DNA from 2 places in the Paenibacillus vulneris genome. Region 1 is predicted to be linked to the other one. Evidence: riboswitches for the same ligand, from Rfam matches in the RefSeq annotation. Region 1 holds a riboswitch; the other holds the start of a gene.
The links. A riboswitch is a leader RNA that binds a small molecule or an ion and turns the genes downstream of it on or off. The one in region 1 is predicted to bind FMN.
Positions count from the first base shown of each region.

Region 2: it holds a riboswitch for FMN, as region 1 does, so the genes downstream of both, ABEA66_RS32885 (DMT family transporter) here and ribD (bifunctional diaminohydroxyphosphoribosylaminopyrimidine deaminase/5-amino-6-(5-phosphoribosylamino)uracil reductase RibD) in region 1, are expected to answer to the same signal.

Region 1 covers NZ_BAABJG010000041.1:22,862-34,709, forward strand. Annotated here, with positions in the region: gene ytfJ (GerW family sporulation protein) at 19-495, opposite strand; gene ABEA66_RS28880 (DUF2953 domain-containing protein) at 623-1,300, opposite strand; gene scpB (SMC-Scp complex subunit ScpB) at 1,477-2,085, opposite strand; gene ABEA66_RS28890 (segregation and condensation protein A) at 2,054-2,842, opposite strand; gene ribH (6,7-dimethyl-8-ribityllumazine synthase) at 3,000-3,467, opposite strand; gene ABEA66_RS28900 (bifunctional 3,4-dihydroxy-2-butanone-4-phosphate synthase/GTP cyclohydrolase II) at 3,534-4,742, opposite strand; gene ribE (riboflavin synthase) at 4,768-5,436, opposite strand; gene ribD (bifunctional diaminohydroxyphosphoribosylaminopyrimidine deaminase/5-amino-6-(5-phosphoribosylamino)uracil reductase RibD) at 5,453-6,586, opposite strand; FMN riboswitch at 6,826-6,985, opposite strand; gene ABEA66_RS28915 (phosphodiester glycosidase family protein) at 7,097-8,212, opposite strand; gene ABEA66_RS28920 (peptidylprolyl isomerase) at 8,385-8,816, opposite strand; gene lysA (diaminopimelate decarboxylase) at 9,023-10,354, opposite strand; gene ABEA66_RS28930 (spore germination protein) at 10,471-11,848, opposite strand, start outside.
Region 2 covers NZ_BAABJG010000055.1:1,214-13,061, reverse strand. Annotated here, with positions in the region: gene ABEA66_RS32930 (ABC transporter permease) at 1-192, shown strand, start outside; gene ABEA66_RS32925 (sensor histidine kinase) at 212-1,672, shown strand; gene ABEA66_RS32920 (response regulator transcription factor) at 1,686-2,372, shown strand; gene ABEA66_RS32915 (YqkE family protein) at 2,457-2,714, shown strand; gene ABEA66_RS32910 (MATE family efflux transporter) at 2,829-4,193, shown strand; gene ABEA66_RS32905 (stalk domain-containing protein) at 4,319-5,389, shown strand; gene ABEA66_RS32900 (cysteine-rich CWC family protein) at 5,569-5,769, shown strand; gene ABEA66_RS32895 (hypothetical protein) at 5,792-5,947, opposite strand; gene ABEA66_RS32890 (hypothetical protein) at 5,965-6,135, opposite strand; FMN riboswitch at 6,404-6,560, shown strand; gene ABEA66_RS32885 (DMT family transporter) at 6,707-7,702, shown strand; gene trxB (thioredoxin-disulfide reductase) at 7,945-8,892, shown strand; gene ABEA66_RS32875 (Dps family protein) at 8,914-9,354, shown strand; gene ABEA66_RS32870 (hypothetical protein) at 9,572-9,757, opposite strand; gene ABEA66_RS32865 (YnfA family protein) at 9,883-10,209, shown strand; gene ABEA66_RS32860 (LysR family transcriptional regulator) at 10,206-11,114, opposite strand; gene ABEA66_RS32855 (branched-chain amino acid aminotransferase) at 11,245-11,848, shown strand, end outside.

The sequences.
Region 1 (11,848 bases):
TCACTTATAAAATTGCCGCTAAACAATAAAATTTTGGTTCTCGATATTATTTGTCACGTGGCTACCGCTCTCCGGCATGCCGGTTTTGTTACCTTTCATCATGCTTTGGATACGGTCCACCACCGTCGGTGCGGAATCAATGAGACGCTCCAGCAAGTGCGTTTGGTTATCTAAAGGAACGATTTTTACGCCATGCTTGCCAACCACCAGGAACGCTATTGGGGTAATCGACACACCGCCGCCGCTGCCTCCGCCGAAAGGAAGGGCTACTTGCGCGTTCATTGCATCGTTGCGATGGCCTCCCGCATTGTTCTCTTCGGCGGATGAAAATTCACTGCCCCCTGCCGCAAAACCGAAGCCCACCTTGGAAATCGGCATAATGACGCTGCCGTCAGGGGTTTCTACAGGATCGCCGACAATGGTATTCACGTCGACCATTTCCTTAATGTTTTCCATTGCAACCTTCATTAAGCCTTCGATCGGATGTGTTGTCATTTAGTCTCCTCCTCTTCGTGTGACACAATACTTAAGGGAATCCTGTCGCATCTTTATCATCTCCAGAAGAAGAGGTGCCTATGTAATGGTAAATTTATTTAACAAGCCCTCAAGAAGTCGATTCGCATTATGACGCTTTGAACAGCACTTTACGCCACATCCGTAAACCGCCTTTAATCTTCATGATGCGCAGCAGCAATCGAAGACTGGCGTACATGATTTCGTATACGCGGATTTTGAGCAAAACCTGAACTTCCGAGGAAAAAGTAGTTATATTGTACTGAGGGACCACTTGAATAACCGGTTTCGTCTGCAGCTGAATATACCGGAATACGTAACCTAAAAGGGAAGCCTTGAGTCCCCAGACCATTCCTGCCGTCATGGCCGTTTCTGCCGCATCTCCAATGCCCACGTTCGTTTTCCAAAATAACTCGGTACAGCGTACATGCCGCAGCGTCTCTCGGAACCATCGGTTAAATTGGAAACAATGGGCCAGCAGCACCTGATAATTCGCGAACGCCTCTTGAATGGTCCGTTTGGTGATATGGCTCTTGTTATCGTTCGTCAGCTCATTATTGGTTTTATTAACTTGTTCCGCCTTAAAATGGACTCCCTCTTGAACATTCAAAAATTTGATAACAGGAATAGCGAATCTACGTTTCACCAAACCGTACAGTGTATGCAAATCCAGCACGATTTCATCGTCCTGCCGCTGTCTCACCACCGTGAATCTGCACTGCATACTGCTGCAAGCAAAAAGAAGGATAAGGACAAACACTATTCCTACAATCCAAGGCCAAATCATGTTCTACCTCCCGCATGCATCGCGCTGCCAAAATCCATAATCCTTTGCAAGCAAGGATAGATGTATTTTCGCAAAGCGCAAATAACTCCTTATGCTCAAGAAGCACAGCTTCTGTTCATTCAGGAGTTAGTATAGCCCTGTGATGGTAAAACATGCGCAGCTATATACAGGCTTTATTATTCGGATTGGGATACATCCTCGAAGGTGATTTGCTTTTCATCCAGCTTGTCGAAAAGCAATCTTGTCTCTTCTTCCAAATTATCATCATTTTGAAATAATGAAGTTTCCGGCAGCTCATCAATCGAACTAAGAGCAAAGTAATCAAGGAACGCTTTGGTTGTACCGTATAAAATAGGACGGCCCGGCGCATCTGCGCGATCAACCTCTTGAATCAAATCCTTAGCCACCAATGTCTGGAGGGCACGATCCGCCTTGACGCCGCGGATTTCCTCAATCTCGACTCTTGTGATCGGCTGCTTATAAGCAACGATGGCCAGGGTCTCCAAAGCCGCTTGTGATAAGGAGGAACGGGACGGAGAATACGCCAAGCGCTCTAAATAAGGAGCATGGTCCGGAAGCGTCGTCAGCTGGTAAGCTCCTGCCAACTCAACAATTTGCAAGCCGCGGCCGCTTCTCTTGAAGTCCGCTTGAAGATCCAGCACAAGTTCTTTGATGAAATCAGCGTTTTGCTCTAACACTTCAGCCAGTTGCTTGGCATCCAGACCCTCGTCCCCCGCCACAAACAGCAAGCCTTCAATAACTGATTTCATCTGTTGAAAATCCATGTGCTATTCCTTCCTCTCTTGCCTGAATCACGATATCCTCAAATAATTTATGCTGATAGCAGATGACAACCTTCACCTTCATCAGCTCCAGCAGCGCCAAAAAGGTCGTTACGATCCCTTCCCTGGTCATGTTGTTGTCCACCAACCTGGAAAACAACACCTTGCCCCCGGCCTTCTCCAGATACTCCACTACTTCTCTCATCCGGTCCTTAACAGAAATCTCATCCTTGCGGATTTTGGCAACCATATTGCGGCTGGACATCCGGTTCATCGCCCTTTGGAACGCACGTACCAAATCTGCTATGTGCAGGCCTTTGACCGGATTTTCAACGATGGCGGGAACATAAGGCGTCAAGTCCTCGGGTTCCCTGGTATATATTAAGCTCCGCTCCAGCTCCTTGTCCCTCAAATGATCGGCAATCGCCTTGTATTTGCGATATTCAATCAGCTTGGCAACGAGCTCGGCACGCGGGTCATAATCCTCGTCCATCATATAGTCATCATATTCCATCTCAATAACGGGAGGCTTAGGCAGGAGCATCTGACTCTTAATGGACAAGAGCGTCGCGGCCATCACCAGAAACTCGCTGGTGACTTCCAGCTCCAGCTCCTGCATAGCATCCAAGTATTCCATGTATTGATCCGTAATCTCTTTGATCGGGATGTTGTAGATATCTATTTCTGATTTATCTATTAAATGCAACAATAAATCGAGGGGGCCTTCAAACGTATCCAGCTTGTATGTAACCTTTTCCAAGTAGAATTTCCCCCTAAGATTTTTCTTTAGAAAAATCAACTTCGTAAGCGTACGCTAAGATTTTTCGTAAGAAAAATCGACTTCGCTAGTATCTCGGGCGATAAATTTCGCGCAAATATGACATCGTCTGCAAATCGCCCTAATACATCATTGTAGTTCAGGAAAGCTGTTTGGTCAAATTCGCCATCTCAATAGCGGTGGTAGCCGCTTCCCATCCCTTGTTGCCGGCTTTGGTTCCCGCACGCTCCACAGCCTGCTCAATGGAATCCGTAGTCAATACGCCAAAGATGGTCGGAACACCCGTTTTAAGGCTGATCGCCGCAACTCCTTTGGCAACTTCATTGCACACATAGTCAAAGTGAGGAGTGGAGCCGCGGATTACTGCTCCCAGGGTGATTACAGCGTCATATTTGCCGCTTTCGGCCATTTTTTGAGCGATCAACGCGATTTCGAAGGCCCCCGGTACCCACGCAATTTCAACTTCTTCATCCGCTGCACCGTGACGCTTCAAGGCATCCAGCGCACCGCCAAGCAGCTTGCTTGTAATAAATTCATTAAACCGTCCAACAACAATACCGTATTTTAATCCTTTAGAAATTAAATGTCCTTCGTATATTTTCGCCATGTTTTTACAACATCCTTCCGCTGTAGTCGTTATTTTATAAAAAAAATGTGTAGGTTTCGACAAAGGTCAGAACCGCAGCATGTGACCTAGCTTCTCCTGCTTTGTGTGCAAGTAGTTCGTATTCGACTCATTCTCTTTCATTTGGATCGGGACGCGTTCCACAACCGTTAAACCGTACCCTTCAAGACCTTTGATCTTGCGTGGATTGTTCGTAAGCAGCCGTATTTGTGAGATGCCCAAATCCTTCAATATTTGAGCGCCGATTCCATAGTCCCTCAGATCTGCCGGAAAGCCCAGCTGCAAATTCGCATCGACCGTGTCCAGACCCTGTTCCTGAAGGACGTACGCTTTAAGCTTATTGATCAGACCGATGCCGCGGCCTTCCTGCCTCATATACAGCAGCACGCCCGACCCCGCTTCGTCAATTTGCTTCAGCGCCGCATCCAGCTGTGGACCGCAGTCGCACCGATGCGAATGGAATACGTCTCCGGTCAAGCATTCCGAATGAACGCGAACCAGCGTTGGCACGGAGCTGTCAATTTCTCCTTTGACCAAGGCTACATGCTCTTTTTGGTCCACAGCATTGGAATATGCAATAGCCGTGAACAAGCCGTAATCTGTCGGAAGCTTAGCCGCCACCTCTCGTTTGACCAGCTTCTCCTTGTGGTTGCGGTATTGAATCAGATCCTGAATGGTGATGATTTTCATATCATGCTTGCGGCTGAATTCCATCAGCTCGGGAACGCGGGCCATTTCCCCATCTTCTTTAATGATTTCGCAAATGACCGCGGCAGGGTAGGAACCGCACAGACGAGCCAGATCAACGGCTGCCTCCGTATGTCCCGCCCGGCGAAGTACTCCGCCCTTTTTGGCAATAAGAGGGAAGATATGCCCCGGACGACGGAAGCTCTGAGGGTTCGTGTCAGGATCGATCAGCGACTTCACCGTCATAGAGCGCTCCGATGCGGAAATGCCTGTCGTCGTATCGACGTGGTCTACCGAAACCGTAAAGGCCGTGCCATGGTATTCCGTATTTCTCGTTACCATCGGGGGCAGCTCCAGCTCCCGGGCACGTTCCTCGGTAATAGGGGCGCATACGAGACCGCGGCCTTCCTTGATCATGAAATTGATGATCTCCGGGGTCGCTTTTTCGGCCAGAGCGATAAAATCTCCCTCGTTCTCTCTATCTTCATCATCGACAACGATAATGATTTTTCCAAGCATCAAATCCGATATGGCTTCTTCAATCGTATGGAATTGAAACGATGTATCCATGCTCACTCCCGCCTTTCTTGATCGTTTAGATAAAACCGTTCTCAGCCAGAAACGCTTCCGTCAGTGTTCCCTTTTTGCGAGCCGTTTCACCGCTCCCCGGCATCCGGTGATTCATCAGCTTTTCCATATATTTGCCCAGAACATCCGCTTCAAGATTCACTTCATCTCCGGCTTTCTTATGCTGAAGAATCGTCTGAGCCAGCGTGTGAGGGATAATGGACACCGTAAAGCTCTGTTCCGTTACCTGCACTAGTGTCAGGCTGATGCCATCAATCGTAATGGAGCCGTGCGGAATCATATACTTCAATATGGAAAGCTCCGAAGGCTCGATTTGAAACACAACGGCGTTCTCTTCCTGGTATCTGTTCGTTATGAGACCCGTTGAATCTACATGGCCCTGAACGATATGGCCGCCAAAGCGCCCTCCCGCAAGCATCGCCCTTTCCAGATTGACAGGGTCCCCGACATGCAGCTTGTGGAGCGACGTACGCCGGAAGGTCTCAGGCATGACATCCACCGTAATCGACGATTCGTCATACTGAACGACCGTTAAACAAACGCCGTTAACAGCAATGCTGTCGCCCAAATGTACATCCTCCAGGATTTTCCTGGCACCTATGGTCAGAATCATTGCTTGTCCTTGCCTGGTTATTCTTCTCATGGAGCCTATTTCTTCAATGATGCCCGTAAACATCCGCCACATTCACCTCTCATCCGTATTTCGGATAGCCGGATATACATACATCCTCGCCAAACTGTTGAACCTGAATACGTTCCAGTTGAACTGCGTCCTTCATCTTCTCAAAGCCGGCAAAGTCAAAATTGGACGGCGCGTCGGCGCCTCCGCCTATAATTTTGGGGGCATAGAACAGCAGCACCTTATCAATCAAGCGATTTTCCAGCATGGAGCCGTTCAGCTGTCCCCCGCTTTCGAGCAGGATCGATGCAATTTCTCTCTCGCCCAACAGCTCCATGGCTTTTGGCAAATCAACCTTAGGGCCTTCTCCGCATTCAAGAACCGTCACCCCGGCCGCTTCCAGTGCCCTTCGCTTGGCTGTATCGGCATCTCCCGTTGTCAAGACCAGCGTCTCGGCAGACCGATCCTTGACGACACGGGCATCCAGGGAAATCTTGAGCTTCGAATCGACGATTATACGAGTGGGGTTCAGCGCAGGAACATCCAGTCGGGTCGTCAGCAAAGGATCATCGTTCAACACCGTTCCAACACCCACCATGATGGCTTGATTGCGATGTCTCAGCGTATGGACGAACGACCTCGATTCGGGGTTCGTTATCCACTTGCTGTCCCCTGTCCGCGATGCAATCTTGCCGTCCAGCGTGCTTGCCGTCTTCAACGTAACGAACGGCATCTTCGTCACGATATACTTGTTGAACGCTTCGTTTAACGACAGGGCGCGTTCTTGCAGCACGCCTACCGTAACATCAATCCCGTGCCGTCTCAGCCGTTCTACGCCGCTTCCTGCGACAAGCGGGTTCGGATCGGTGCATCCAACGACGACACGCTTCACCCTCTCCTTAATAAGCCGATCGCTGCAGGGAGGCGTCTTGCCGTAATGGCTGCATGGTTCAAGCGTCACATAGGCCGTTGCCCCCTCCGCCTCAGAGCCGGCCATTTGCAGAGCATGAATTTCGGCATGGGGAGTTCCGCGCTTTAGGTGCGATCCCATTCCGATGATGCGTCCGTCCTTAACCAGTACGCAGCCTACTGCGGGATTGATTCCCGTTTGGCCCGAAGCCCCTTCGGCAAGCTGGATAGCCAGCTTCATGTAGAACTCGTCGTTGATCAGCTCCACCGCTGCATCTCCTTTCTTTGTCTCTGGCATGCTATTTCCTTTGCGGACATACAGAAAAGGCCCTCTTTCCTCCACGAGAAAAGGGGCCTGACTTTGATAGGCATACGTAAAAAACGCACAACTAAAGCAATCTACGGCACAGCTAAATAAAGTTAATGAACCGACAGATTTTTTCTTAAATCTGCCATGCGGAAAGAAACATTTCCTAAGTTGTGAAAATGACTTTCCCCTGTTTCATTAACTGCCGCGACGATAGTTCGCCGTTTGCATTTTTCCTTCTCCCATCCAGACTATACTGTCGGTCTCGGAGTTGCACCGAGTCAGCCGAGCGGCGGCATGAAGCCACTGCGCGGGTCACGGACTAAGTATTGCAGTCAGCTGCAATACATCACCGCCGGTGGGGAATTGCACCCCGCCCCGAAGGAAATTCTTATGAATCTTCATGCGCCGATGATAACCGACGTTTGTCAGAAATCATAACACCCTGAAACAAAAATTGCAAGACATTACTCGATGAGAGCATGGGTATTCCCATCGGAATTAGGGATTAAACGGCTTATAGGATGAGTTAAAGTGATCCATATCGATGTTTTCCCAGATATTTTTGACTGCAACCTGATCCGGTTTGCTGAATACCAGGAAGGCCGTTGGCAAATATCTCATTCCGTAGCTGCTGGAAGGCTTATTGACGACCTGATTGTCTTTAACGAGCACAGAGGATGAGCCTCCGTCGAGGTTAGCCGCCGTTACCGCTCCTCTGTCGAGCAAAATGTTCTGGACGTCATATAGCGTTGCGCCGATGGAGTAGCCCGGCTGGCGACCGTCAATAACGACGAACATAATGGTTCCGTCCTGCTTCTGGGCCATACAGGTTCTTGGGGCGATCCCCCATCCGTCGGCCTGATTCTTGATCAGCCCTTTTCCGTTGACGATAAATTTGGGCTGGAAGGTCACCGCATCCCTTACCCCCATGCTGAGCAGCTCGGATGGCTTATAGCGTCCTGCCACCATGAGACCGTTCTTGTCAATCCCTACGACATTGACAGGGTCCTCCATGCCCACATCGCTGTACAGGAGCTTCCCTCCGGACATAACAATTCCCGCAGGCTTGAAGCCGTTGCCGTCCCAGTTCGGGTCGTCAAAGGCCCCGCCGTTCACGCCAGCTATTGCCTTCGTCCGCTGAACCATGCTCAATATTTGCTCGCCTTGCCCTACTATGCTTGTTGTGACTACGCGGATCATCTTGGGGTCATGAACATATAAAATATGCCCTTTATAATTTTTCCCCTCTATATCTTCTACTTCCACATTCTTGTTCGCTTTATTCTCCAGATCAATATTGTGCTGGTCCTTGATCTGTGCCATCTCGTCGAATTTCTTCTCGTAGTCCGCAACCCTACGGTTCAGCTCGTCTTCGCCGATCAAATACTTGGCCCAATGCCTATGCTGCGTCGTTATCAGCGTATCGGCCATCATGTAGCGGAGCGTAGAGCCGGAAGCCGTACCGTAGAACCATATCAGCGCCGCAAGAGCTAAAAATATAAACACCAGCAGCGTATAAGCGATTTTGCGATTCCTTCGCTTCTTACGGGCATTCTTCCCTGTCGAAGTGCGGGTTTGTTGCAGGGATAAGCCTTGATTGCTATCCAACGTGATAACCTACTTTCATTCTAGTAATCTGAGTTGTCTATTAAACAATACCATGAAAAAAAGCTGAAAATGAACTGGGAATGAAAAGAAATTGGGCTGGAGAGCACGGAAAATGCACGAAAAAAAGACCGAAAGCCCTGTAAAAGAGAGCTTCCGGCCTTCATTTCCTGTCGAGAGATTACACTTCGACTACCTTTACGGATTCCATGCGGTCTCTTCCTTGGAATTCGTCAACATGCTCCATACCGGAAACCACTTTTCCGAATACGGTATGCTGACCGTCCAGATGCGGCTGCGGCTGGTAGCAAATATAGAACTGGCTGCCGCCGGTATTGCGTCCGGCATGCGCCATAGCGAGCGTACCGCGTTCATGCTTGTTAGGGTTGATTTCGCAGTTGATTTTGTACCCAGGGCCGCCTGTGCCGGTGCCATGAGGGCATCCGCCTTGCGCTACGAAGCCAGGAATAACGCGGTGGAACACCAGACCGTTGTAAAATCCTTCGTTCGCCAATTTTTCAAAGTTAGCGACCGTATTAGGCGCATCTTTGTCAAACAAATCGATAACGATTTGGTTACCGTTTGCCATAGTAATATGAGCTTGTTTTGCCATTCTATGTACACTCCTTTATTCTTCAATGTGTCCTATTGTACTATAACCAAGCCTCGTTCACAAATCACTTTTTGTTCAAATGCCAAAGAAACCCGCAAAGCGGGGGGATTGGCATCAGAGCTGATTCAGGAACTTTGCGGGTAGCCCCGAAAGAATGCCAAAAAAGCTGGCTCTCCGAAATTTTCGAGAGCCAGCCGGCTTGAAAACTATACCATTTTGGTCACTTGCTTCATACGCTCAGGAATCAAATCATTGCCAACGATGTTGTCGTAGGATTCGCGCTGAACTACGACGTCCGCTTGGCCGTCTTTCACAAACACTACAGCAGGTCTGCGAATACGGTTATAATTGCTAGCCATGGCATAATTGTATGCCCCTGTGCAGGATACGGCCAGAACATCTCCGCTGTTCACCTTAGGCAGTTGAATATCCCAGATGAGCATATCGCCGCTTTCGCAGCATTTACCGGCGATAGATACCAGCTCATCCTCCGGCTCAGTTGCCCGGTTCGCCAGCATCGCCTCGTAACGCGATTCATACAACGCTTGGCGAGGATTATCCGTCATGCCGCCGTCCACAGCAACATACTTGCGGACTCCAGGGATATCTTTATAAGTACCCACCGTATAAAGTGTCGTTCCCGCTTCGCCGACAATGCTGCGGCCCGGCTCGACCCAAATTTCCGGCGTCGGATAATTGTATTTGCTGAAGTTGGTTTTGATCGAGCTTGTAATGGCTTCAACGTATTTGCTGACCGGCAAAGGAGTGTCCCCTTCAACATAACGGATGCCGAAGCCTCCGCCCAAGTTGACAACGCTGAACACAACGTCCAGCTCATCCCTTACCTTGGCGGCAAAAGCGATCACCTTGTCCACGGCCAGCTGGAAGCCTTCGACCTCGAAGATTTGCGAGCCGATGTGGGAATGAACACCTAACAGCTCGATATTTGGAAGCTGAACCGCTTCTTGAACCGCGCGGTACGCTGAGCCGTTATCCAAATCCAGGCCGAACTTGGAATCGATTTGTCCCGTCGAAATGTACTCGTGAGTATGTGCTTCAACCCCCGGAGTAAGACGGAACAGGATGTTTACCTTTTGACGCTTCTCACCCGCAATGGCATTGAGCAAATGAAGTTCGACCATGTTGTCAACGACAAAGCAGCCGATCTTGGCATCAATCGCCATTTCGATTTCATGCGGAGATTTATTGTTGCCGTGGAAATGAATGCGTTCGGCCGGGAAACCGGCCTGCAGCGCTGTATACAGCTCACCGTCGGATACGACGTCCAGCGACATTCCTTCCTCTTCCGCAATGCGGCACATCGCCATCACGCAGAACGCCTTGCTCGCGTAAGCCACCTGAAATTTCAGGCCGGACGCGCGGAATGCTTCGACATACTCGCGGCATCTTTGGCGAATCAGCGCTTCGTCCATCACATACAGCGGTGTTCCGAATTTAGCTACGAGATCGGTTGTATCGCAACCGCCGATCTGGAGGTGACCTTTATCATTAATTTTACTGGTTCCATGTAAGTACATTATCGGTTTCCCTCTTCCCCCTGAACATTACTTCTAACTTACCATAATCGAATGCAGGCTGACAATAAGAGAAACTTGTAATTGTCTTTTTGTGCGGTTCGAAGTCGATAACACCGTTAAGATTTCGGCTGCCGGGTATTATCTGTCGTCTGGGTTAAGCTCATCCGGTTCTTCCGCGCCATGAACGGACGACGGACAATAATCTCGTTCAGGGCTTTGAAATTGAACGGTATGAACGGCCACATGTACGGAGCGTTGTAGGATCTCCGCGTCGTCAAGTAGACCAGCATTGCCGTAAACCCGATGACGACACCGGGCACTTTAAATACGGCTGCCAATACGAGCAGCCCCAATCGGCTTAGACGGTTCGCAAGGCTTAACTCATAGCTCGGCGTCGCAAAGGTTCCTACCGCCGCTATGGCCAGGTACAAGATGACCTCGTTCACGAACAGCCCGCTTTTCACCGCTACATCGCCTACCAGTATGGCGGCAACAAGCCCCATCGCCGTAGCCAGCGGGGACGGCGTATGTACGGCCGCCATTCGCATCAGATCAATGCCTAGCTCGGCTATGAGAAACTGGGCCAATAACGGCAGTCTGGCCGTTTTTTGCGGACCGAGAAACTCCAGGCCTGCCGGCTTCAGCTCCGGTGAAGTAACAAGCAGGAACCAGAGCGGCAGCAGGAAGATCGATGCAGCGATCCCGATAAATCGGACCCAGCGCAGATAGGTCCCTACGGTCGGCGTCTGTCTGTATTCTTCCGCATGCTGAACATGGTGGAAGAAGGTGGTTGGCAAAATAATGACGCTCGGGGACGTGTCTACAAACACAGCGACATGACCCTCCAGCAGATGAACAGACACAATATCAGGTCTTTCGGAGTAGCGGACCATCGGATAAGGATTCCAGCTCTTGCCTACAATCGCTTCCTCAAGCTGCTTTTCGGCAAGGGGAAGTCCGTCAACCTCCACCTTTTGAATTTTATCGCGGATGGATTCGACCAGCGCGGGATCACAGATGTCATCAATATAAGCGAGGCAAATATCCGTGTGCGTTCTTCTCCCTGCACGCAGCATCTCCAGCTTCAGCTTGGGGTCCCGGATGCGGCGGCGCACCAGGGTAACGTTCGTCAGCAGCGTCTCGACAAAGCCGTCTCTGGCTCCGCGCACGACCCTCTCCAGGTCCGGCTCCTCCGTAGTCCGGACAGGGAATGATTTCGCATCCACAATAATCGCTGTGTTCGACCCCTCGAAGAAAAAGCCGCTCGCTCCCATGGATACGTTATCGATCACTTCGCTCAGCTTGTCCGTTTCCTTAACCTGGATGTGGGGAATGATGGCATCCATGAACAGCTGTACCGCATCCTGCCCTTTACCGCCGGTGACCTGATGTGAGACGGGGGACTTCGTAATGTCGCCTTCCAAAGTGCGGCTGTGAATTTCCGCGGCCGACATCCGGTCCAATATCATGGTCAGAACCGTATCTTTTGCAAAT
Region 2 (11,848 bases), on a different contig from region 1:
GCCAAAGCGGCGCCGTTTTTCTCCAGCAAGGTAGCGTCCTTTTCCCCGATTTCGTATACGGATTGGCATCTGATGTGGCTGAATAGTTCGGTCATGCCATCCAAGCTTTTCACGGCTGCGATATTTTTGATTTCGAGCTGTATCTTGTTTTTATCGCTGGGATACTTTATTTTTAATCGTAAAGAAGCTTGACCGTTGGAGAGGATGACTAGTGTCCATACGTTTTAAATTATTGCTGTCTTATGCGGCAATGCTGATCATTCCGCTGATTCTCATCCTTATGACCACTCTTTTGCTTGTCATTGTATACCGGGGCGATCTACAAAATCTTCATGATGTGTATGGGTCCGAGTCGATTCCTTTCACCGGTCACCAGACGGAGCGATTGATGAAGGAGCTGCGAAGGAATACCGAGAGCAATCCGGTCGTTTTCAAAGATAGGAGTTATTTGAATGAAATGGCACAGGAGCTTGCCGCGAACGGTTCCGGTTTGGCGGTGAGGAAGGATGAGCAGTTGACTTATGTATCCGAGGAGTTTGAACATTCCGAGCTATTGAATCAGCTGCCGTCCTTTGAAAGAGCTGGCCACAGGGAAATAGTGCCGACCAAGCGGGTAGGCAATGAATTGTATTCGATTGTACAAATGGATTTTTGGTATGCCGATTCGCATCCGGGAACGGTTTTCATCCTGAGCAAGGTAAGTCCTTTCGTTAATTTTGCACGCAAATTTTTTCCTGCACTGTTCGTTTCCATGCTCGTTATATTAGTCGTTACGAATGGTTCGTTGACCTATTTCGTTTCAAAGAGCATTATTGTCCCGCTCCGGCAGCTGGAAAGAGCGGCTAAGCGAATTAAGGAAGGCGATCTGGACTTTCAGGTGCGGTTGAACGGGCGCGATGAGATAGCACAATTGGGGCTCGCATTCGAAGAAATGCGGCATCAGCTTCAGCAGTCCATTCAAACCCAGCTGCAATATGAAGAGAACCGGAAGGAACTGATCTCGAACATTTCTCATGATTTGAAAACACCATTAACGGCCATTCAAGGCTACGTCGCCGGAATTCAGGACGGGGTAGCGGATACGCCGGACAAGATGAATAAATATATTCAGACCATATCCTCCAAAGCAGGGGAAATGGGGCGTCTGATCGATGAGCTGTTCCTGTATTCCAAGCTGGATTTGAAACGGCTTCCGTTTCAATTTGAATCCGTTCATGCAGCGGCTTTTTTGCAGGATTGGGCGGAGGAGCTGCAGTTCGAGCTGGATAAAAAAGGAATACTATTCGAGACAGATCTTCAAGTATCGCCAATAACACAGGCTTCCATTGATCGGGATAAGCTCAAACGAGTGATCTCGAATATTATGGATAACTGTGTGAAATATATGGATAAACCGGAAAAAAGGATTGGATTGCGGGCTTACGAAGCAAATGCCTCCATTGTTATTGAAATATCGGATAATGGAGCGGGCGTAGCTCCGGAAGCTTTGCCACATATTTTCGACAGATTCTATCGGGCGGAACAGTCGAGGAATCAGCTTACTGGGGGAAGCGGATTGGGGCTTGCCATAGCCAAACAAATCATAGACGGACATGGCGGACATATAGAAGCTCAAAGCGTGCTGGGGCAAGGGACTCGGATCACGATGACCCTGCCCGCCAAGATCAAATAAAGATGGTGCTGAGATGAAACGTATCTTGATTATTGAAGACGAACAGTCGATAGCGGAGCTGGAGAGAGATTATTTGGAAATTAACGGCTTTAGAGCCGATATTGCCATGGATGGGGAAGAGGGCTTGAGGCTCGGGCTGCATGGAGATTATGATTTGATCATTCTTGATCTTATGCTGCCCAAAGTGAACGGCTTTGACCTATGCAAGCAGATTCGGGCGAAGCGCGACCTGCCGATGCTGATGGTCACGGCCAAGACGGACGATGTGGACATGATCCGGGGGCTGGGGCTCGGTGCGGATGATTATATTACGAAACCGTTCAAACCGCTCGAGCTGGTCGCAAGAGTCAAAGCTCATCTGGCCCGGTATGAGCGTCTTATCGGCAGTAAGAAATCTACAGACCTCATCGTGATCCGCGGATTGGAGATCGATAATGAAGCGCGCCGGGTATTTCTGAATGAACAGGAAATCTCGCTGACGAATAAAGAATTTGACCTGCTTTATTTTCTTGCCAAGCATCCGAACCGGGTTTTCAGCAAGGACCATCTGTTCGAAAGGATCTGGGGTGTAGATTCCCTCGGAGATACTCAGACGGTGACCGTTCATATCCGCAAGCTGCGGGAGAAGATAGAAATGGACACCAATAACCCTCAATACATTGAAACGGTATGGGGGGCGGGATACCGGTTTCGGGTTTGACATTCGAAGAGCTTGGGAGTACCATACCTTTAAACGAAGTTATCCTATTATCTGATGATGCATAAACAGGCAAGAGGTGAGGACATGGTCAAAAAAAGACAACCTGCTGCTAAGCCGGAAGCAAGCGATAAACCGGCAACATTGAAGGATTTGCTGAATCCGGAGATAGTGAATAAACTGAAGTCGCAGGCTGACGATATGAGAGCCAAAGAAGCTGAACAGCGGGAGAAAAACCGCAAAGAGGCGGAGGAATCGCGTAAAGCGGAGCAGAAGCGTCTTGAGAGCGACTTTGGCTACCTGCTGGAGAACAGCGGGATGGATTGGCGCAAATTTAAATCCTAACTTGCATTCGTTAACGGTTTGACGTAAAAGCTAAGATTAGGTACAATGGGATGCTGAAGAAGGGCGTAGGCCAACGCTCTTCTTTTTTTGTGTTTGGAAAGGAGAAGGGGTTATATGCAGCATGAATCTACATATAAGGGGAAAATCATTCAGTTTTTTTCGATTCTGGGTCCGATTCTGATGACGCAAATCAGCCTGAATCTGATGACTTTATTCGATACGATGATGTCAGGCAGAGCAGGCACTCATGATCTTGCAGGCGTGGCTATAGGAGCAAGCCTGTGGATGCCCGTATCCGTGGGCTTGAACGGCATTCTGCTTGCGGTGTCACCCATGGTCGCCCAGCTATATGGCAAGGGGGAGCTGCGGCAAATCTCGAAGACCGTAACCCAAGCGCTATACTTATCGCTGTTGTTGGCTGTAGTGATTGTCATTGCGGGCGGATTTGTTCTGAATCCGATCTTGACCGGCATGAATTTGGAGCCGGCCGTTCATCACATTGCCAAGCACTATTTGATAGGGCTGTCGATCGGGATTATTCCGTTATTCCTTTCGAGCGTGCTCCGATACTTTTTTGATGCGCATGGCTTAACGAGAATTTCGATGTCCATCATGCTGATCGCTGTGCCGGTGAATGTGCTTATCAATTACTTGCTGATCTTCGGAAACTGGGGCTTTCCCAAGCTGGGAGGAATCGGGGCGGGTTATGCGACAGCCATTACATATTGGCTCATTTTCTTCATCAGCATCTGGATGACGTTCAAAGTAGAGGCGATGAGAAGGTACCGGTTATTTGCAGAATGGTTCGCACCCTCCTGGAAAGCATGGAAGGAGCAGCTCAAGATCGGCGTTCCGATGGGGCTTTCCGTATTTTTTGAAGCGAGCATCTTTTCCGTCGTTACGCTGCTGATGGGCATGATGTTTAATACAGTTACCATCGCAGCTCACCAGGCTGCTATTAGCTTTACGACCCTCTTGTTCATGATTCCGTTAAGCATCTCCATGTCTTTGACGATTATTATTGCTTATGAGGTGGGGAGCGGAAGATACAAGGATGCAAAGCAGTACAGCCGTTTCGGGGTGCTGATGGCTATCGGCATTTTGGCGGTCAGCTCGATCTTTTTGTACGTGTTCCGCGAACAAATCGCATACTTTTATACCGATAATCCGGAGGTAGTGCAGCTGACCAAGCAGTTCCTTCTTTTCGCTATCGTCTACCAGCTGTCCGATGCGGCTCAAGCTTCGCTGCAGGGGGTGCTCCGCGGCTATAAGGATGTAACCTTCCCCTTTATTATCGCATTGGTTGCGTATTGGGTCATTGGTATGCCGACCGGCTATGTACTGGCTGCATACACGGATTGGGGACCGTATGGCTTTTGGCTGGGGATTACCATAGGACTTACCTTCGCCGCGTCGGGCTTTTATCTGCGTCTGCTTCGGGTTCAGAGAAAGTATAGCGGGCGTGCAGCGGGGAAATAGACTTTCGGAGAATCAGAAGAGTCGGCAAGTCTAGTATAAAAGACTTAAATAGAAAATATTGGTTACAAATACATCCTCTGCTGATATAATAATAGGAAATCTATCCTATTAGAGGAGTGTGTGCATTGAAAAATAGATTAAAAGTCCTGGCATTTGGCGCCATTCTGCTCATTTCGTCACAAAGCGCGGTTTATGCCCAGCAATCACAACAGATCGATGTTGGCTTTAATCAAATCACCGTCAAGGTCAACGGGGAAACCGTGAACAGCAATAATATTCTTTATCAGGGGACTACGTATATTCCTATTCGAGATGTAGCTGCTATGCTGGGCATTGCCGCAAACTATTATGATAAAACGAAAACAGCCTATATTGGACAAATAGGTGCAGGCGAATTTTCTCCCGGGAACTCAGATATAGCTTCATGGGATGTCGTGAAGCCCGCGACTCCAAGCCATGATCCGATCATGCCCAAGAAAAATGATAAGATAGCGGTAGATTTAAATACCGTTAAGGTAAAGGTTCATGGCAAAGAAATTGCACAAAACAACATTTTATATAATGGTACTACCTATGTTGCTATGAGGGCTGTGGCTGAGTCACTCGATATGCCGGTGGCATTCGATGAAGTAACTTCAACTGCATATATAGGGCAAAGAAAGGAAAGGGACTCCTCAGAGCTTCCTGCAGAAACTAATGTTACCGAGCCGGAGCCTCCTGCAGAAACTAATGCTCCTGAACCCCAGCCTGTCGACACTGCAACGGGAAGCGGACTTTATGCAGTTCCAGCAGAAGGTGATATGGCGGGCTGGGAAATTTTAAAAGGACATGAGTATGAAGATATAGCCAGAATTTATTTTAAAAACAATAGTAGAGGTACTATCATTTCTATCCAGGTTCAGATTGAAGATGCACGAGATTTTGATCCTGATCAAATCATCCAGTGGACCGACTCTAACGGAAAGAAATTGCAGGGAAAGCTTTCGAATGTACATAAACTATTTGCTGAATTCAATAACTCTCTTACATCGGACTATTTTGAAAAAACCTTCGGTGATGTTTACATTAGCTGGATGGAGGTCAGAGGAGTCCCTGCGGATATGCTGGTTGAGAAATACTTGAAAGAAAGCGGTAAAATTGAGAAGCCAAAGAGCAATATCACGTTGACGCCGGATTTGAAAGTACAGACTAAATAGCCTGCCGCGGTGGATGAAATCAAATAACTCATTAAGCGAGACTACGCTGGCTTCGGTATATTACCGTCGTCAGCGTAACTTTTTTTATATGGAATCAACCTTCATTCCTATTTGTAATATGTAGTGATATCAAAGGGAATCAGAAGGTTACTCAAATTTCCGATACGAGGGGGATGGGGATGAGCAGCGATCTTCATAACGGAAAGAGATGCCCTTTATGCGGCGGTGTGAATGAATGCAGCGTCGGCAGCGGCGAATGCTGGTGCTTTCATACCAAGGTTCCTCAAGCCTTGCGGGACCAAATCCCGGCAGCGTTGAGGGGCCAAGTGTGCATTTGCCGCAAATGCGTGGAGGCGTACCAAATAAATAAAACCACCTAATTATAGGCGGTTTTGAAGGTTATCAGTTGCCGTCGAGACTAGCTCTGCAGGTTTCAGGCGTAGTCCTCTCCGATTCCTCGATAAGCTGGTTGTAGGCTTCAAGCTCTTCCGGGGTATTCAACACATCGGTAGCATCAGAGATGGCCCGCACTTGTTTTCTTGCTTGCTCTTTATCCAACGAAAGAGTCCTCCTTGTTATCGCTCAAAATTGGATGCCGGATTACCGAACGCATCCATCTTCTCATCTCCAATGATGTCGACGTAGGGCTTCACACCTTCCGGAACTGATCCCGTGTCGGTGGCTTCGATTTCTTTTTCAATCAGGTCGTCTTGTCGATTGTTGTCCATAGCTTCCTCCGTTTTCATTATTGCTCCTGCTTTCTTAGAATCTGCATCGGTGCTCTTGATTATTCCGGGGCATCGAGCGATAGGCTCTGAGGGATGAGTTCAGCTAGGAGGACAAAGGACACGGCAATCTTTATTAGGGTATTGCTTTTATTTATATAGTTGCTATATAATTCGTTTAAGGAAGTTCGTATCGACCCAATTTGTAATACAAAGCCTCTTTTGCCTGAACCGTGTTGATTAATGAAGCACCATAAGACATATGAGGAATGGAAAAAATAGAATATTGGTCGATCTTCGGGGTAGGGTGAAATTCCCAACCGGCGGTGAAAGGCAAGATTATTGCCTGCAGCCCGCGACTCGTTAATCTGCTTAAATTGGCAATTAACGACTGATTTGGTGAAATTCCAAAGCCGACGGTACAGTCCGGATGGGAGAAGGTCAGAACAAGCGTGTATTTCTGGTACGTTTATTTTCGTATGAAAATTTTTCCAGATCCATGCCTGTTTAAGTACGCCCCGTTGTCACATTGCTGATAACGGGGCTGTCTTTCTTTCGAAGCTTCCTTTTATAATAACAGGAGGTTATGGGGATGGAACACACATTGACAGCATCACCGGAAAGTCCGGAACGATCTAAGCCTGGCAGCCGGAGCGGGGTATGGCTCGTAGCGCTAGGAGCCGCTTTATGGGGAGTAGACCCCTTGTTCCGAATATTGCTTCTGAAATTTTTCACATCATCGCAAATCGTATTAATGGAGCATCTCATCCTGCTTTTATATTCCGTACCGGTGTTATGGATATATCGAAGCAAAATCCATGGCTTGACACTCAAGCACATTGTCGCGCTTATATTTATCTCTTGGGGCGGTTCCGCCATTGCAACGATCATGTTTACCTCCGCTTTTGCTCATGGCAACCTGAACGGTGTCCTGCTGTTGCAGAAGCTTCAGCCGTTATTCGCAATTCTGATGGCTAGATGGATCTTGAAGGAGAAATTGCCCGCGAAGTTCTCCATCTTTATTGTGATGGCTCTTGTGGGAACCTATCTGCTAACCTTCGGTGTATCGTTTCCGTTCAATGGACTATCGGAATTCGGGGTCGTAGGAGGCCTGCTATCTATAGGAGCAGCTGCATTATGGGGCGGCTCGACCGTCATGGGACGGCTGCTGCTGGATAAGCTGCCATTCGAATCAGTAACTGCACTTCGGTTCATTCTTGCGCTGCCGCTGCTGTTCTTCACAACCTGGTTAGGCGGAGAAGCATGGCACTTCCCGACTCAGGCCGGCGATTGGGCGGGCGTATCGATTAACCTGGTGCTGCAAGCCTTCTTGCCCGGTTTGTTCAGCCTACTGCTGTATTATCGGGGGTTATCCAATACGAAGGCATCTTTTGCGACATTGGCAGAGCTGTTTTTCCCGGCTATCGGCGTTTTTGTCAACTGGCTCGTCTTTCATCAAGCCATTACAATGGCACAAATCGCAGGCTTCGTGCTCATCTGGTTCATGCTGTTTCAGCTGTCCCGGCAGCAGGATGGACTGGAATCCAACGTGCCGGTGCAGCCGAAGCTGGCGAGAGAACGATCTTAACAGGAATACTTCAACCGTATCTTACAAGGTACGGTTTTTTATTTTTTACGCAAGTCTAATGCTCACCTTTTTTTTATGAAAATGGATCTGGAATCCTTCTGGAAATCTCTTCATGAAATATTCATAGTGTCTTCATCAGATCTTCATGAAACTTACTCAGCAGAGTGTTAAGATACATTTACCAAATCAATTTTAGACATAGTTTAAATATAAACAAAGAACAGCTTAAGGAGGCGCTCTTTATGTACAAAACAGTGATAATTGGAACAGGCCCAGGGGGATTAACTTCTGCAATCTATTTGGCAAGAGCCAATCTGAACCCGTTGGTGATCGAAGGACCGGAGCCAGGCGGTCAATTAACGACGACGACAGAGGTCGAGAACTTCCCGGGATTTCCTGAAGGAATCATGGGACCGGAATTGATGGCGAATATGCGTAAGCAGGCAGAACGATTTGGCGCTCAATTCAAAACCGGCTGGGTAAACAAAGTCGATTTCTCCAAACGTCCGTTCACCCTTTGGGTGGAAGGCATGGGGGAAATTCAAGCCGAGTCGGTTATTGTATCAACCGGGGCTTCCGCCAAATATTTGGGCATTCCGGGCGAGAGAGATAATGTCGGCCGCGGTGTCAGCACCTGCGCAACCTGTGACGGCTTTTTCTTCCGCAATAAAAAAATCATCGTGGTCGGCGGCGGAGATTCCGCGATGGAAGAGGCGAACTTCCTGACCCGATTCGCATCGGAAGTGATCGTGGTTAATCGTCGGAACGAGCTGCGCGCATCGAAAATTATGCAGGACCGCGCCAAACAAAACCCTAAAATCAGCTGGAGCCTAAACCGGACCCCATTGGAAGTCGTTAGTGGAGAGCAAGGGGTAACGGGTCTGAAGGTCAGAAATAACGAGACAGGCTTAGAGGAAATTATCGAGACGAACGGGATCTTCATTGCCATCGGCCACACACCGAATACCAAGTTCCTCGATGGTCAGCTGACTATGGATGATCATGGTTATTTGCTGGTGAAGCCAGGCACAACCGAGACGAACATTCCAGGCGTATTTGCCTGCGGAGACGTACAAGACAGCCGCTACCGCCAAGCTATAAGCGCGGCAGGGACAGGATGTATGGCAGCCCTGGATTGCGAACGTTTTTTGGAGAACGCAGAGTCCGGACTTCAAGCCGTACAACATTAATCATTTAGGAGGGATATCATCATGAGTACGAACCTGAACGAGATCTTAAACCGTCAAATTGCTAACTGGACTGTGCTGCATATCAAGCTGCATAACTTTCATTGGTATGTAAAAGGCCATCAATTCTTTACGCTCCATACCAAGTTTGAGGAGCTGTATACGGAAGCTGCTCTGCATATCGATGTATTGGCTGAACGGCTGCTGTCACTCGGAGGCAGCCCGGTGGCGACGCTCCAAGGCGCATTGAAATTAGCCTCTGTCCAGGATGCCGAAGGGGGAGAGGATGCGGAACAAATGGTAGAGAAGCTTGTTCAGGACTTCCGTGTCCTGATTGAGGAGCTGAAGGCCGGTATGAAGGCTGCGTCAGAGCAGCAGGATGAAACAACAGGAGATCTGCTGTTGGGCATTCATGCCGGACTGGAGAAGCACGTATGGATGCTGAACTCCTTCCTTGGCAAGTAACTCAGCCGAAGCTTGCTTTCCAAGCAGTCAAAAGCTGCCCCGATGATAGTTATTATCGGGCAGCTTTTTTATTTTCACTAGACTTGGCAGCGTACCGAGATCATCGGATGTGAAACGGCAGCTCGGATCGCTTGAAAAATACATAGAAGATCGTTATTTTCATAGGCAAGATGTCGAATCATGGTGTAAAATAAATATATAGCGCCTTTGGCGAAAGTCAGTATCTATGCTCCTGAGGCATTAGTCCAAGAGCTGCGCTGGTCGTAATGTTTTCAATGGGAAGCGCATCCGGGTTTTCAATCTCTGTACGCGTGATAGGGGCGTGCTTGATTTCTTCAGCCTCGCCTTCCGTCAGCTTTCGGTCGAATTCATGCTCGAGCTTCTGAAGCTGCTCATTATTCACTTGTCATCCTCCTTCCTGTACCTAGAGTAGGCAAATCAGCAGCTTTTATACTTGGAGATAAGCCTTGCTGGCGAAATACAAGTGATGACCAAAATGAGATAGAATGCATAATAAGGAGTAGAGTCATGATGTTTGCCATCGTCTTATTTGTTCTTGCCGGGTTGGCCGAAATCGGAGGGGGTTACCTGGTATGGCTCTGGCTTCGCGAATCCAGGCCGCTTAGTTACGGAATCGCCGGAAGCCTGATTCTGGTTGTGTACGGAATCCTGCCGACCCTTCAAAGCTTTCCCAGCTTTGGACGTGTATATGCCGCTTACGGTGGCGTCTTTGTCGTTATGGCGGTGTTATGGGGATGGATGGTCGATAAAAAAATCCCCGATCTATACGACTGGATCGGCGCAGCCGTCTGCATCGTCGGGGTATCTATTATGCTGTGGGCTCCAAGGGGTTAATCCTCCTGCGGCTGATTGTCCGAGAAAATGTCGATGAAACGCTGGGCGGTTTTAGACAAATAGCGGTCCTTCAGCCATAATAAGCCGACATCCGATTGAAACGCCGCATCCCGGATGGTCAGAACCTTGACATTGGGAAGCGGGAAGGACGCCATGACCGATTTCGGGAATACCGTAGCTCCGATGCCTGCTTCGACAAGCGCCATAATGATGGCTACGCTGGAGCATTCGCATATGACGGTGGGCTCGAAGCCGTGACGGCGGCACTCATTCATTACTTTCTCGTGCAAGCCGGTCGTTTTATCCGTTTTGAGCGTCAGGAAGGGATAATTGGCCAGCTCAAGCATGTCCATCGAATCTTTGCCGGGGTCCGTACACCAGCTGCTTGGCAGAACCGTTACGAACGGGTCTGAAGGAAGCGGCAGGACGGAATAAGGCTGAGATTCGGAAGCGGATTCGAACGGCAAGCGGGCCACAACCAGCTCGATCTGTCTTTTTTCCAGATGGTAGCCCAGCAAATAATGATCCCCCTCCAGTATTTTGAAAGTGACCCGGGGATTTAACTGGCGAAACCTCTCGATTCGAGGGGGAATAAGCGATATGCAGGACACGACGGAGCCTATAGCCAGCATGCCGCTCATGCCTTCTTCGAGCTCTTTGACCTCTTGAATGGTTTCGTTGAATTGCTGCAGCAGGCTTTCGGCTTTGCGCTGAAGCAGCTCACCGGCATGCGTCAGACTCAGCTTATTGCCATTTCGGTCGAACAAGGTGACATTGAGCTCCTGCTCCATAAGCTTTAACTGCCGGCTTAAAGGCGGCTGCTCCATGTTCAGAGCCTTGGCGGCGCGGGTAATTTGGCCTTCGCGGGCGATAGCGAGAAAATAGCGTAATTGTCGGATATCCAATGAGCTCTTCCTTTCTTTCTCAATACCTAATAGGTATGGGAACCCCATAAAACAGATATTTTTAATATACCTAATCAAGTGATACGATTCAACTAATAAGTAAGATAATTATGGTAAGGGGATGTTATCTATGTCGAATGTTTCTATCAGAATCGAACGTACAACAACACCAAAGCAAAAGCCGGATGAGGCGAAGCTTCCTTTCGGTAAATATTTTACGGACCATATGTTCATTATGGATTATGAAGAAGGCCGCGGCTGGTACGACCCTCGCATCATTCCATATCAGCCTATTATGATGGACCCTGCTGCAAAAGTGTTTCATTACGGCCAGACCGTATTTGAAGGGCTTAAGGCATATAAAGGCTCCGACGGTAAAATTCTTTTGTTCCGTCCGGATCAAAACTTCAAAAGACTGAACCGTTCCAACGAACGCATGAGCATCCCGGCCATCGACGGCGAGGTTTGCCTCGAAGCGCTGAAGCAGCTTATCCAGGTGGACCAAGACTGGATTCCTTCTCTGGAAGGCAATTCGTTATATATTCGTCCGTTCATCATTGCCGACCAAGCTACCTTGGGGGTATCCCCGTCGTTGAACTATAAATTTATGATCATCATGTCTCCGGTTGGCGCTTACTATGCGGAAGGCATCCATCCGGTAAAAATCTATGTCGAATCCGACTATGTTCGTGCCGTAAAAGGCGGTACAGGTAATGCGAAGACTGCAGGTAACT